Linked DNA regions of Pseudosulfitobacter pseudonitzschiae. The protein of the gene in region 1 binds, or shares a complex with, the protein of each later gene. Links are inferred from orthologs where the notes say so. Each region holds a gene or a part of one and is shown on either strand. Other genes may lie near its edges. The genes, in order: SULPSESMR1_RS14105 and dnaN.

Evidence for each region.
Region 2: the proteins of SULPSESMR1_RS14105 (region 1) and dnaN are in contact, whole or in part, in a solved structure (PDB 1OK7), measured with the Escherichia coli proteins. The link is inferred for Pseudosulfitobacter pseudonitzschiae from one-to-one orthologs.

Annotation. Positions count from the first base shown.
Region 1 is NZ_CP022415.1:2,857,006-2,863,989, forward strand. The notes cover bases 1,597-4,490. They hold SULPSESMR1_RS14105 (DNA polymerase IV), read left to right. Parts: upstream 1,597-2,363; coding sequence 2,364-3,617; downstream 3,618-4,490. Other genes in these bases: pyrF (orotidine-5'-phosphate decarboxylase), read left to right, coding at 1,597-1,690; SULPSESMR1_RS14100 (NUDIX hydrolase), read right to left, coding at 1,884-2,312; SULPSESMR1_RS14110 (nitroreductase), read right to left, coding at 3,618-4,304; SULPSESMR1_RS14115 (N-formylglutamate amidohydrolase), read right to left, coding at 4,380-4,490. Also shown: ATP-dependent chaperone ClpB, read right to left, coding at 1-119; SULPSESMR1_RS14090 (orotidine 5-phosphate decarboxylase), read left to right, coding at 411-785; more of pyrF, read left to right, coding at 992-1,596; more of SULPSESMR1_RS14115, read right to left, coding at 4,491-5,240; ykgO (type B 50S ribosomal protein L36), read left to right, coding at 5,548-5,673; yghU (glutathione-dependent disulfide-bond oxidoreductase), read left to right, coding at 5,833-6,708; SULPSESMR1_RS14135 (ABC transporter permease), read right to left, coding at 6,748-6,984. UniProt on the Escherichia coli protein: Poorly processive, error-prone DNA polymerase involved in translesion repair and untargeted mutagenesis. Copies undamaged DNA at stalled replication forks, which arise in vivo from mismatched or misaligned primer ends.
Region 2 is NZ_CP022415.1:3,237,493-3,244,366, forward strand. The notes cover bases 2,370-5,153. They hold dnaN (DNA polymerase III subunit beta), read right to left. Parts: upstream 4,429-5,153; coding sequence 3,310-4,428; downstream 2,370-3,309. Other genes in these bases: recF (DNA replication/repair protein RecF), read right to left, coding at 2,370-3,206; dnaA (chromosomal replication initiator protein DnaA), read right to left, coding at 4,608-5,153. Also shown: gyrB (DNA topoisomerase (ATP-hydrolyzing) subunit B), read right to left, coding at 1-1,458; SULPSESMR1_RS15950 (LysE family translocator), read right to left, coding at 1,537-2,157; more of recF, read right to left, coding at 2,154-2,369; more of dnaA, read right to left, coding at 5,154-5,963; rpsT (30S ribosomal protein S20), read right to left, coding at 6,470-6,733; SULPSESMR1_RS15975 (enoyl-CoA hydratase), read right to left, coding at 6,858-6,874. UniProt on the Escherichia coli protein: Confers DNA tethering and processivity to DNA polymerases and other proteins. Acts as a clamp, forming a ring around DNA (a reaction catalyzed by the clamp-loading complex) which diffuses in an ATP-independent manner freely and bidirectionally along dsDNA.

The DNA.
Region 1 (6,984 bases):
TCCATCAATGCTTTCAATATGTGCTCGGGCGCCAGACGCTGATGGCTTTCCCGTGTGGCGATCGTCTGCGCTGCTTGCACGAAACCGCGCGACCGCTCTGTGAACTTGGACAAGTCCATAGATATTCTCCTTTGTAAAAGCGCCCCGATAATGCCGCGTGCCTGACTATGCAGCACACGCAACGGTGAAGGGCCTTGATCCCAATTTGGGCACCCCGAGATCATCGTTCAAGATTTCGTTAGATAGAAATCGCCGGTTTTGCGCCAAGGTCGGTTTACAGGGATGCCTGATCCCCGCCCGTCGCTGTGTAGCACCGAAATAGACGCAGCCGCCCATCCCACAAGGAATCTACAGCAATCGCTTCGATAATAATCACTATAAGTCAATGACTTATAAAGAGCCACTCACTCATGAAACAAAAACTACATATGAAACGTTTATTATCTACAAGACAACAAACAGGTGTCAGAATGCAACATCCGGTTGAGCTAAACAGCGTGATCTACAATGCAACGACGCAAAGTTTCGAAGCATTGGTCACAGTCCACGCGCCCCAAGGTGCGCGCAAGTATGCGTGCGCCATCGATGCACCGATCACAATGACATACGCCAATGCGGCTTCGGGCCTCGCAACGCAGGCGCTGCGGCGTCATGCGGGACCGCACGGCCTGTCGTCTTCTTCTACTTTGACCGACGCGCAGAACCGAGCCCGTGCGGGCAAGTTCCAAACGCGCCAGAACGTGAAAATGAACCCCATTGCTATGCTGCGTCGCCTCGCTGCATAGCATAGCGGCTTGGTCGAATGTGTAATCTGTCCCCGCACATTTGACGCCGCGCTTCCAGAGACATGTGCCTGCCTGCTAGGTCTCTGATGCTCTGCCCGGATGCGCTTTTGGCCATCCGGGCTTTTTTGCCGACATGCGCCGCCCCGCAGACTTGCCGCAAGCAGCCCATTCGCGCTAAGCGCTTCACAGCGCAAAGGAGCCCGCACATGACCCAATCGCCCAATGACCGCCTGATCGTCGCCCTTGATGTTCCAAATGCCATCGCCGGACTGAAACTGGCGCAGGATCTTGGCGACGCCGTGACGTTTTATAAAATCGGACTGGGAATGCTGACAGGCGGCGGGCTGGGGCTGGCAAACGAGTTGAAGCAGGAACAGGGCAAGCGCATCTTTCTTGACATGAAACTGTTCGACATCGGCGCCACCGTCGAGGCGGCGGTGCGGGGACTGGCGCAATTCGAACTGGATTTCCTGACCGTGCACGGCGACCCGCACGTGGTCCGCGCCGCCAAAGAGGGCGCTTCCGGGACGGACATGAAAATCCTCGCGGTCACTATCCTGACCTCGCTGGACCGCGCCGATCTGGACGACAGCCTGATCAAGGACGGCACCACCGCCGATCTGGTGGTCGAACGGGCAGGCCGCGCATTTGAAGCAGGGGCCGACGGTATCATCGCCTCGCCGCAAGAGGCTGCGATGATCCGCGCCTTGCCCGAAGCAGCGAACCGCCTGATCGTCACACCCGGCGTGCGTCCTGCGGGGGCCGACTTGGGTGATCAGAAACGCGTGGCGACACCGGCACAGGCGATCACCGACGGGGCAGATCACATCGTTGTCGGACGTCCCATTTGGGCCGCAGCCAACCCCACCCAAGCAGCAAAAGACATCCTCGCCAGCCTGCCGTGACAGCACAGAATGTGGGAAATTTGGCACAGGCCACAGCATATAGGACGGGTCAGGATTTCCTTACTCGCGCAAAACGCGAAAACTGGGTATGTAATATGACAGGTGATACTCCCCGACGAACTGGTTCTTCCTGAAGTTCGTCACCTCCCCCCGCTCATTTTGCGGGGGGCCTTTCTTTTGAATATCAGCTTTCTCACACTTCAAACGCATCTCCCGCAGTACCTGACAGAAACAGCGCCAACCGCGTCTGAAACTGCGGCACGGCTTTGGGATGGGCGATAAATATCTGTGGCGCCATCAACTGCCAGCTCTGGCCTTCGTCCCCCAGAACAATCCGCCCTCCTGCCTCTTGCGGCAGATGACCTGCAAAGAACCATTTGTCGCCATCATCCTCGATAAACCGCTTGCCCCAACTCACAGCTTCTGCCGGAACATTCAGCCCCAGTTCCTCGCTGGTTTCGCGCAACGCGCAGGCCAGCGGGCTTTCATCGCCCTCGCGTCCGCCACCGGGCAGGTCCAGATAATCAGGCCACGGAATGCCGGCAATATCGTCGCGCCGGATCACCGCCAGCCGTGCACCAATAAAAAGCGCCAGCTTGGCGCCTGCAAATAGCATGTTCATTCCCGCATTCCCGCGCTAAACTGGCCCCCACTCTAGCACAGATGCAATGCCATGCCTGCCCTTTGCCGAGACTGCCTGCACCAATTCGACACCGCACGCCGCTGCCCGGCCTGCGCCAGTCCGCGTGTCGTCGCACACCCCGAACTCGACAGTCTGTGTATTGCCCACATGGATTGCGACGCCTTCTATGCCTCGGTCGAAAAGCGCGACAATCCCGACCTTGAGGGCAAGCCGGTGATTATCGGCGGCGGCAGGCGCGGTGTCGTCTCCACCGCTTGCTATGTCGCACGCATTCGCGGTGTGCGCTCGGCTATGCCGATGTTTCAGGCGCTCAAGCTGTGCCCCGATGCGATCATCGTCAAACCGCGCATGGCCGCCTACGTCGAAGCGTCCCGTGCCATTCGCGCGATGATGGAGGACCTGACCCCCGCCATCCAGCCCCTTTCACTGGACGAAGCGTTCATGGACCTTGGTGGCACGCAACGCCTGCACGGCGCACCGCCCGCAGTCATGCTGGCACGGCTGATCCAGCGAATGCGCACCGAATTGGGCCTGACTGGTTCAATCGGCCTGTCGCACAACAAATTTCTGGCCAAAATCGCCTCTGACCTGGACAAACCGCACGGGTTTTCGGTAATCGGCAAGGCCGAAACAGAAAGCTTTCTGCATGATAAGCCAGTGCGCCTGATCTGGGGTGTTGGCCACGCGGCACAAGCGTCTCTGGACAAGGCAGGGATACGCAGTTTTGCAGACCTCAAACGCTGGGACCAGCAGGATCTGCTCGCCCGTTTCGGCGCGATGGGCGATCGGCTGTGGCACCTGGCACGCGGCATCGACGCGCGGCGGGTGACAGCCCACGAGCCGATGAAATCAATTTCAAACGAAACCACCTTCAACGACGACACCGCCGATCCCGACATTCTTGACGGCCATTTGTGGCGCATGGCTGAAAAGGTGGCAGATCGCGCCAAAGCCAAAGATCTGGCGGGCCGCGTCGTCACCCTGAAACTCAAACGTGCGAACCACACCACGCTGACGCGGCGCCTGTCCTTGCACAGCCCGACGCAAATGGCCGATACCATCTATCGCACCGCCCGCGCCCTGTTCGAGCAGGTCGGCAACGAAGGCCCCTACCGTTTGCTGGGCTGCGGCATCTCGGATCTTGTAAACGCAGACCGGGCCGACACCGAAGGCGACCTGCTGGACCCCGACAAAGCCAAGCGCAGTCAGGCTGAACGCGCCACGGACCAGATTCGTAGCCGCTTTGGCCCTGATGCAATCGTTAAAGGCCGCGCGCTACGCTGATCACGGACAATCTTGGTCGAACCCTACAAACCGCGCGGTTTCACCCACATTCCGCCGCCGTGACACGACCGAGTTGGCCGAAAATCCTTCATCCGGCCACCCCAGTGCCACACAGGTCAGAATCACCTGATCATCCGGAATGCCGGCATTTTCACGCACCACAGGCGACTGCATGATCCCCTGACCGTTGATCACAGCTCCTAAACCACGGCTCCACGCGGCCAGAACCAGACCATAGGTCACAGCGCCCAGATCAAAATGTGCAATCGTGTCGTCCTCCAGCCCCTTGTCGAAGGTCACGACAACCGACACCGGCGCATCAAACTGGCGAAAGCCACGCATCACCCAATCCTGTCGCTTCTCCTTGTTATCGCGCTCGATACCCATCGCCTCGAACAACTGAATTGCGATCTCGACCTGCCGGTCGCGATGCACCCCCTGATAGGCTCCGTGACTTGAGATTTCACGCTGCGGCGGCACGCCTGAAAGCATCCGCTCGGAATTGCCTGTGCGTACTGCCTCTAGTGGCGCACCGGTCAGAACATGAAAATGCCAAGGCTGGGTGTTCATTGACGACGGCGCACGGTTGGCCAGCGCGATAATCTCTTCCAGCAGTTCGCGGGGCACCGGATCGGGCTTGAATCCTCTGATGCTGCGCCGTTCCGAAATTGCCTGATCCAGATTCATCACTGTCTCTCCCCTGAAAAGTCAGTGCAACGCTACCTGCAAATACCGCAAGAGCCAGTGTAACGAGGCGTCAGATCATTCGGCAGCCAGCGGCATCCGCCCCTGACCGATCTGCGCAATCTCGCCCACTACCGCCGCCAGACGCGCCCGCACCTCGTCAAAGCTACCGTTGGGTCGCACCAGCGCCTCATTCATGTACAAACTGCGGTCGATTTCGACCTGCACCGCATGTTGCCCGCGCGTTGGACGCCCGTAGGCTTGCGTAATATAGGCTCCGGCAAAAGGCGCATTGCGGGTCACGACGAATCCTGCGGCGACAAAAGCCGCCTCGATCTGGTCCACCACCTCGCCCGCAGCAGCAGCGCCAAAACGATCGCCCAACACAACGTCGGGGCGTTTCATTCCGCCACGCACCACACTGTCCATCGCCTCATGTGGCATGGAATGACAGTCAATCAACACCGCCTGCCCGTGCCGCCTATGTGCGTCATCCAGCAGGTGTTGCAGCATCCCGTGATAGGGTCGCCAATACATTTCGATGCGCCGTTCCGCTTCCTCAATGGACAGCTTTCCACGATAGATCGCCCGCCCGTTCGCCACGACACGCGGCACCACCCCCAACCCCGATGCGACTCGCGGATTGTGCCCCTTCTGGCGTACACCTTCGATTAGCGCAGGGTCCAGTTCGTCCGCCGCGCGATTCAAATCGACAAAAGCACGCGGCGCGCCTGCTTTAAGAAAGCACGCGCCAAAACGGGGTGCGCAATCAAACAGCATATCGACAAAGGCATCTTCGGACGACCGCACCTGATGCTCGTTCAGAACTGTCGTCCGCAAGAATCGCCAAGGATAATCCCGCCCGGAATGAGGCGACGCAAATACAACACAGGACGTGTTCGCGTCCGGGTGCAACACTTCGTAGGCAAGCTTGGGCATGGCGTCTCCTCATGTTATTAGCATAGCGCATGAAATACGCGTATCAAAAGCCCTTGATCCCGCTTCCGACTCCTTTTATACGCCCCCCTACCGGCGCGAAATCTCGCGCCCCAATTTCGTTTGGGGCAAAGTTTTGCGAAGGCCAGAGTGGGCGATTAGCTCAGCGGTAGAGCACTTCGTTGACATCGAAGGGGTCACAAGTTCGATCCTTGTATCGCCCACCATTCTATTCACAGTTCGGGCACCCCGCCCGGACACCCGCAACCCCGGCGCTGCTTCGCGCCATGAAACATGAGGAAGAAGCGCCATGAAGGTTCGCAACTCGCTCCGCTCGCTCAAAAACCGGCACCGTGACTGCCGCGTTGTGCGTCGCAAAGGCCGTGTGTACGTCATCAACAAGACGCAGCGCCGGTTCAAAGCCCGCCAAGGCTGAGCTTACGCCAGATCAATTTTGAGAAAGCCGTCCCTTGGGGCGGCTTTTTTATTGCCTGCACCGGGGGGAGGCACCTGCTGATGATGCACCCGCATGGTCTTGCGCCTTCCGCACAAGACCATAAGTTGTCACCAAACCACTCACCGAAAGGCAATTATAATGACCGACACGTACACGCCCCCAGAGGTCTGGACATGGGACACAGAAAGCGGCGGCCGATTCGCCAATATCAACCGTCCCATCGCGGGCCCGACCCACGACAAAGAACTGGAAGTCGGCAAACACCCCATGCAACTGCATTCGTTGGCCACGCCGAATGGTGTCAAAGCGACCGTTATGCTGGAAGAGCTGCTGGAAAAAGGTCACGCAGGCGCGGAGTACGACGCCTATCTGATCAACATTGGCGAAGGCGACCAATTTTCCTCGGGTTTCGTCGAAATCAATCCGAACTCGAAAATTCCCGCGTTGATGGACCGTTCAGGCGACACGCCCGTGCGCGTCTTTGAAAGCGCATCGATCCTGTTTCATCTGGCCGAAAAATTTGGCGAATTCCTGCCCGCCTCCGGCCCTGCCCGCACCGAAGTAATGAACTGGGTGATGTGGCAGATGGGCAGCGCGCCCTATCTGGGTGGCGGCTTTGGCCATTTCTACGCTTATGCACCGGAAAAGTGGGAATACCCGATCAACCGTTTCACCATGGAAGCAAAGCGCCAGCTTGACGTACTGGAACGGCAACTAGCCGACCATCCCTATATCGCCGGTGATGACTATACGATCGCAGATATCGCGATCTGGCCGTGGTACGGCCAGTTGGTTCTGGGCCGCCTCTACGACGCCGCGACCTTCCTTGACGCGGAAAGCTATACCAACGTGCTGGCTTGGGCGAAAAAGATCGACGAACGCCCCGCCGTAAAACGGGGCCGCATGGTCAACCGCACCTTTGGTGCACCCGAATTCCAACTGCGCGAACGCCACGACGCATCGGATTTCGAAACCAGAACATGGGACAAAATCGGTGACGACAGCGAAAGCTGAAGCAGACCTATGCGGGCGGCCCTCTGGGGCTGCCCGCGATTACCGGCTGCGCCCGACCTGACGACAGATCAGAATCACCGGCAGCACCCCGACCGCAACAATCACCAGCGATGGCACCGCAGCCCCGTCCAGCCGCTCGTCACTGGCCAACCGGTATGCCTGAACCGCCAATGTGTCATAGTTGAACGGACGCATGATCAGCGTCGCTGGCAGCTCTTTCATCACATCGACGAAAACAATCAGCGCCGCCGTCAGCAGGCTGGGCGTCAAAATCGG
Region 2 (6,874 bases), 380 kb from region 1 along the record:
AATGCCGGTGCCAAGCGCCATCACAAGGTTGCCGATCTCCTGACTGCCCAGCATCCGGTCGAACCGCGCGCGTTCCACGTTCAGGATTTTACCCTTCAGCGGCAAAATCGCCTGTGTCTGGCGGTCACGGCCCGTCTGTGCAGACCCTCCGGCGCTGTCACCCTCGACAAGAAAGACTTCGGTTTTGGACGGGTCTTTTTCCGAGCAATCCTTGAGCTTACCCGCCAGAAAGTTCACATCCATCGCTGTTTTGCGCCGCGTCAGATCACGCGCTTTGCGGGCGGCCTCGCGGGCCAAAGCGGCTTCGATGATTTTGCCGACGATAATCTTGGCTTGCAGCGGGTTTTCTTCGAACCACTCTGCCAGCTTTTCGTTCACCAGACTCTCGACAGCAGGCCGCACTTCGGAACTGACCAGCTTGTCCTTGGTCTGGGACGAAAACTTTGGATCGGGCACTTTGACAGACAGCACACAGGTCAGACCTTCGCGCGCGTCATCGCCTGTGAACGAAACCTTTTCCTTTTTCGCGATCCCGCTGGACTGGGCGTAATTGTTGATTGTCCGCGTCAGCGCACCCCGAAAGCCCGCCATATGGGTGCCACCATCCCGCTGGGGGATGTTGTTGGTAAAGGGCAGGACGTTCTCGTGATAGCTGTCGTTCCACCACATCGCGACCTCGACGCCGATTTCGTCACGCTCTCCCGAGATGAAAATCGGATCTTCCATGATCGACGATTTCGACCGGTCAAGGTATTTGACGAACTCCTTGACGCCGCCCTCGTAGAACAGTTCGGACCGCAGGGGTTCTGCGGGGCGTTCATCCGTCAGAATGATCCGCACGCCTGAGTTCAGGAACGCCAGCTCGCGCAGGCGCTTTTCCAATGTTTCGAACGAATATTCCAGATTCGAGAATGTGGTGGTCGAGGCGAGAAAGCGCACTTCGGTGCCGGTTTTGCCGTTGGAGTCGCCAACAACTTCAAGATGCTTGGCAGTGTAGCCGCCTTCGAACCGCGCGATGTGCTCTTTGCCCTCGCGCCAGATGCGCAATTCCAGCCAGTCGCTGAGCGCGTTCACAACCGAGACGCCAACGCCGTGCAAACCGCCCGATACCTTGTAGCTGTTGCTGTCGAATTTGCCGCCCGCATGCAGCTGGGTCATGATGACCTCGGCAGCTGAAACGCCTTCTTCCTCGTGAATACCTACAGGAATCCCGCGCCCGTTGTCGCTGACCGAAACCGAGGAATCTTCGTGGATTGTGACAGTCACTGCGTCGGCATGACCGGCCAGCGCCTCGTCAATGCCGTTGTCCACGACCTCGTAGACCATGTGGTGCAAACCCGACCCGTCGTCAGTGTCACCGATATACATGCCAGGCCGTTTGCGGACAGCATCCAAGCCCTTGAGAACTTTGATGGAATCCGCGCCATACTCTTGTGGCGCCTGCTCGTTTTCGGACATGCCGTTTCACCCTATATTTTTTGTTATTTTATACTGTTTTTGCAGGGGGATGTCACGCAATCGAGACAAGTTTCTGACCTAGACAAAGGGCAGGGCCAACCCCACCAGAATCAGCAGCGCACCGGCCCCGATATTGATTCGCCGCAGGGCGCCCGAGGTGGTGATAAACGTCCGCACACGCCCGACAAAAGCAGCCATCGTCAGATTGCCGACAAGCGGGATCAGAACCGATGCACCGACGATCAAAAGCACGTCGACCCACGTCACCGCGCGCAGATCGAAAAAGCCGGGCAAGACGCCCATGTAGAACAACACCGCCTTTGGGTTGCCCAGAATCGCAAGGATACCGGCCAGAAATCCGGCCATCATGCCGGGGCGGGTCAGGCGGCTGTCAGCGCTGATGGCAGCATCGGCATGGCGGATCAGCATGGCCCCCATGACGACGAACACGCCGCAGGCAATCCACCGCAGCACCAGCATAAAAGTGTCGAACACCGACAATATCCAAGAGATGCCCAGAATCGCGACCAACGGCCAGACGATATCGCCAATCGCTACGCCAAGCGCTAGCGGCCAAGCAGCGCTAAACCCGCCTGACAGGCCGCGTGCCATTAACGCCAGCCACACCGGACCCGGCGTCAGGAACAGGATCAACAGCGCGCTGCAATACAGCAACAGGTCGGACCACTGAAGCGTCATGTCACTGCCTCTACATGCGAAGCGCCATCCGCTTCGGTCACATTCAAATACTGCGCCCGCGCGCCCAGCGCATCAAACAGATTGCGGTCTGTGCCTGTCATCCAAGCCTGCGCACCCAGCGCCACGATTTCGTCATACAGCGCCGCGCGCCGGTCCGCGTCCAGATGGGCTGCAACCTCGTCCAGCAGCAACAGCGGTGGTGCGCCAAAGCTTTGTGCCAATGCCCGCGCATTCGCAAGGATCAGTGACACCAGCAGCGCCTTTTGCTCGCCGGTGGAGCAATCTCGGGCAGGCACGTCCTTGGCGGCATAGGTACCGATCAGATCGGCACGGTGCGGCCCGATCAGCGTGCGCCCTGCCGCCAGATCGCGTTTGCGACCCTCGGCCAATGCTGTGCGCAAATCGGCCTGGGTCGTGGGCAGGGGGACATCGGCGTGGGTCAACTCCAGATCTGCCGTGGGAAAGGCCGTCTGCGCGTCCTGCTGGGCGCTGTGCAGCTCGGACAAGGTCGTCAACCGGTTGGCGTGGATCGCCGCACCGGCCTGCGCCATCTGTGCCTCAAGTGCGCCGTACCACGCAGGATCGCGCACCATGTCTTTCAGCAGCCGGTTGCGTTCCCGCATCGCCTTTTCATAGGACAGCGACAGCTCCGCATGACCGGGCTCAAAACTCAGCGTCATCCGGTCCAGAAACCGCCGCCGCCCTTCCGCACCTTCGATCCACAGCCGGTCCATCGCTGGGATCAGCCACAGCACCCGTGCTACCCGCCCCAGCGCCACCTGAGCTGCCGCCTTGCCGTCAATCCGCACCTGCCGCGCGGCGCCTGCCTCTGATGTGATGTCAATCTCGTGAACCTGCCGCAGCGATGTCAGTACGCCAGAGATCTTCCAACCCAGCGCCTCCGGCCGTCGCGTCATATCCTCGGCGCTTGACCTGCGCAAACCGCGACCGGGCGAAAACAATGACACCGCTTCCAGAATGTTGGTCTTGCCTGCACCATTGGGTCCAAAGATCGCAACCGGGCGCGGGTCCACCGAAATTCGCGCCATGCGGTGCGACCTGAAATGGGAAACGGTCAATGCAGAAAGGGACAGCGTCACAACTGTCCCTTTCTTTTGGCCTGAAATATCCCCGCCGGAGGCAAGAAAACTCTTAAACGCGCATCGGCATGACGACATAGACAGCCGACATGTCATTGCCTTCACGCATCAACGTCGGGTCGCCTGACGAGTTGAACATGAACACAGCGTTTTCGCGGTCCACCTGGCTGGCGATCTCCAGCAGGTATTTGGCGTTAAAGCCGATTTCCAGCCGCTCGTCATTGTACGACACCGCCAATTCCTCTTCGGCGGCACCGCTGTCGGGGGCGTTCACCGACAGGATCAAACGATCTTCGTCCAGTTGCAGTTTTACCGCGCGCGAGCGTTCTGATGACACGGTCGCAACGCGGTCTACAGCGCGGGCAAAGTCGCTGGCGTCTACTTCCAGCTTGCGGGTGTTGCCCTGCGGAATAACGCGGGTGTAATCAGGGAATGTGCCGTCGATCACCTTCGACGTCAGCGTGATTTCCGGCGTGGCAAAGCGCACTTTGGTTTCTGACACCGACACGGCAATCTTCATCTCGTCATCATCCAGAAGCTTGCGCAACTCGCCTACGGTTTTACGTGGAACAATGACGCCGGGCATATCTTCGGCCCCTGCGGGCAGATCGGTGTCGATCCGCGCCAGACGGTGGCCATCTGTCGCGACACAGCGCAGCACCTTGCCGTCTTCGCCGGTGGACACGTGCATGTAGACACCGTTCAGATAGTACCGGGTTTCTTCAGTCGAAATGGCGAATTTGGATTTGTCGAAAAGGCGGCGCAGCTTGGCCGCCTCGATCGAGAAGTTCGACGCATATTCCGACGAGGCCATGACTGGAAAGTCTTCCTTGGGCAGCGTCGCCAGCGAAAAGTTCGACCGGCCCGCTTCCACTGTCAGACGACCGGCGGCGGCGTCGGCGGTCAGGGTGACCAACGCACCATCGGGCAGTTTGCGCACGATTTCATGCAGCGTGGTGGCGGACACGGTGGTGGCACCCGCGCGTTCGACCTGTGCTGGGGCCTTGTCCACCACTTCGATATCCAGATCGGTGGCGCGGAACATCACGTCAGATCCTTCGGCCTCGATCAACACGTTGGCGAGGATCGGGATCGTGTTGCGGCGTTCGACCACAGACTGGGCCTGGCTCACGGCTTTGAGCAACGCGGCCCGTTCAATACTGATTTTCATCTGTCCCTCTCCAATCGGACCACCGGGACGGGCAAACTACCCTATACCGGCACATTCTCAAGCTTTTTGTTTGTTGTCGGCTGGATTGCAGGAAGGGTCAAGCGTGGCAGGTGGATTGCATCCGTTCCAAACACAAACGGCACCCGAAAAGGGTGCCGTGTTGTACAGGTGACGCAGGTTTACGCTTCGAGCGCGCGGCGCAGCAGTTCAAGATCTTCAGCGATTTGCCCGTCCTGCACTTTCAGCTCTTCGATACGGCGCACGCCGTGCATGACGGTGGTGTGGTCGCGACCCCCGAACCGGCGGCCAATCTCGGGCAATGACCGGCTGGTCATATGTTTGGACAGATACATGGCCACCTGACGCGGCCGCGCATAGCTGCGCAGACGTTTGGGGCCGATCATATCCGACAGACGGATGTTGTAGTGTTCGGAAACACGGCGCTGGATTTCTTCGATGGTGATCTTGCGCTCGGACGCGCGCAGCACGTCGGCCAGACAGTCTTGGGTCAGATCCATGTCGATTTCGCGGCCCACAAGCGAGGCAAAGGCGAACAGACGGGTCAGCGCACCCTCGAGAACACGCACATTGGTCGAAATGCGGTGGGCAAGAAATTCCAGCACGCCGGGGGCTATGGTCAGACCGGGATAGTTGCGGCCCTGTTGTTCGACCTTGCTTTGCAGGATGCCCAAGCGCAGTTCGTAGTCTGTGGGGTGCAGGTCGACGACCAGACCACATTGCAGACGCGATTTGACGCGATCCTCAAGATCCTTGATTTCGCCGGGGGCGCGGTCAGCCGAGATGATGATCTGGCGGTTCTGGTCTACCAGTGCATTAAAGGTGTGAAAAAACTCTTCCTGCGTCGAATCCTTGCCAGCGATGAATTGAACATCATCCACCATCAACACATCGACATTGCGAAAGATTTCTTTGAAATCCATCATCTTGCGATCACGCAGCGCCTGAACAAACCGGTACATGAACTGTTCGGCGGACAAGTACAGCACAGACAGATCGGGGCGTGTTTGTTGCAGTTCCCATGCGATCGCGTGCATCAGGTGTGTTTTGCCCAGACCCACGCCGCCATACAGAAACAGCGGGTTGAACGTAACAGGGCCACCTTCGGCCACGCGTTTGGCGGCGGCATGGGCCAGTTCGTTGGGCTTGCCCACGACAAAGCTGTCAAAGGTGAAACGACGGTCCAGTGGTGCTGTGTTCAGCGCCGAGGAAGGTGCGACCTTGGCTGGGGCGGCGGCAGGCTTGGCAGGCGTTGAACGTGGTTTTTCGGACATATTGGCAGCGACGGTAAAGTTTAGCCGGTTTACGCTGGCATTCTCATGGCGCAGTTCGTGCAAAATCAGATCTGCAAAGTTCTGGCTGACATAATTGCCCATGAAGTTGGTCGGCACGTTGAATGTGGCAATGCCATCTTCAAGTTGCTGGAATTCCAGCGGCTCGATCCAAGTTGTGAAATTGTTCTGTCCCACGGTTTTGAGCAGCCGTTGTCTCAGCTGTCCCCATTTTTCTTGTGTCATTCTTTTATTCCCCAAGCCTTTCCGCTGTCCCCACCAAGCGCAATATGCACTCGGCCGCCTAATACTTCCCACGACACGCTCACATCATTCCGTGTCCCGACGGAAACAGATGCGACTTGCGTCGTCTTCGATCAGAAAACAGACTACGTCCGTGGGTGCCACGTAGGACCCCCAGAACGACGTGCGTCATTCCAAATATTGATGCGACAGGTGGCGCCAAAAAATCGGCATTCCACAGACACCATTCAGTCTTTGTCCAACTGTCCGGCCGGCAAACAAACCCTTTATAGTGCGGCAGCACGCGGGTCTGAGTGTCCTGTCCCCCCAGGCGAAGTGAATCGCTGGAACCTTGGTAGCAACTTCGTCAGCGACGCGGCAACAGAACTTAAATGTTGACTCGGGCTTTTGTGAAAAAGAATCTACGGGCCTTATTTTGAAGGCTCAAAAAACAAACGGCACCGCCTGAGCGATGCCGTTGCAAAACCGTCATAATTTTGTGTCTTGGCTTACGCCAGCGATTTAACGCGCGACGACAACCGTGACATTTTCCGCGAAGCGGTGTTTTTGTGATAGACACCCTTGGTGACGCCACGCATCAGTTCGGGCTGTGCAACGCGCAGTGCAGATTCGGCTGCGGCCTTGTCACCGGAAGCAATCGCTTCCTCGACTTTGCGCAGATATGTACGAATCCGCGAGCGGCGTGCTTTGTTGATTGCGAAACGTTTTTCGTTTTGACGGGCCCGTTTCTTGGCCTGAGGCGTATTTGCCATGTTTATCTCGTCCCAATGATTGGTGCGGTAGTTTAAGAACAGCCAAAAGCTGCGGTGAAGCCGCGTCTTTAGGCGCGCGGCCCGCCCGAGTCAACGTCTGACGTGTGAACGTCAGACGCAGGTACTATTTGTCGCGGAACT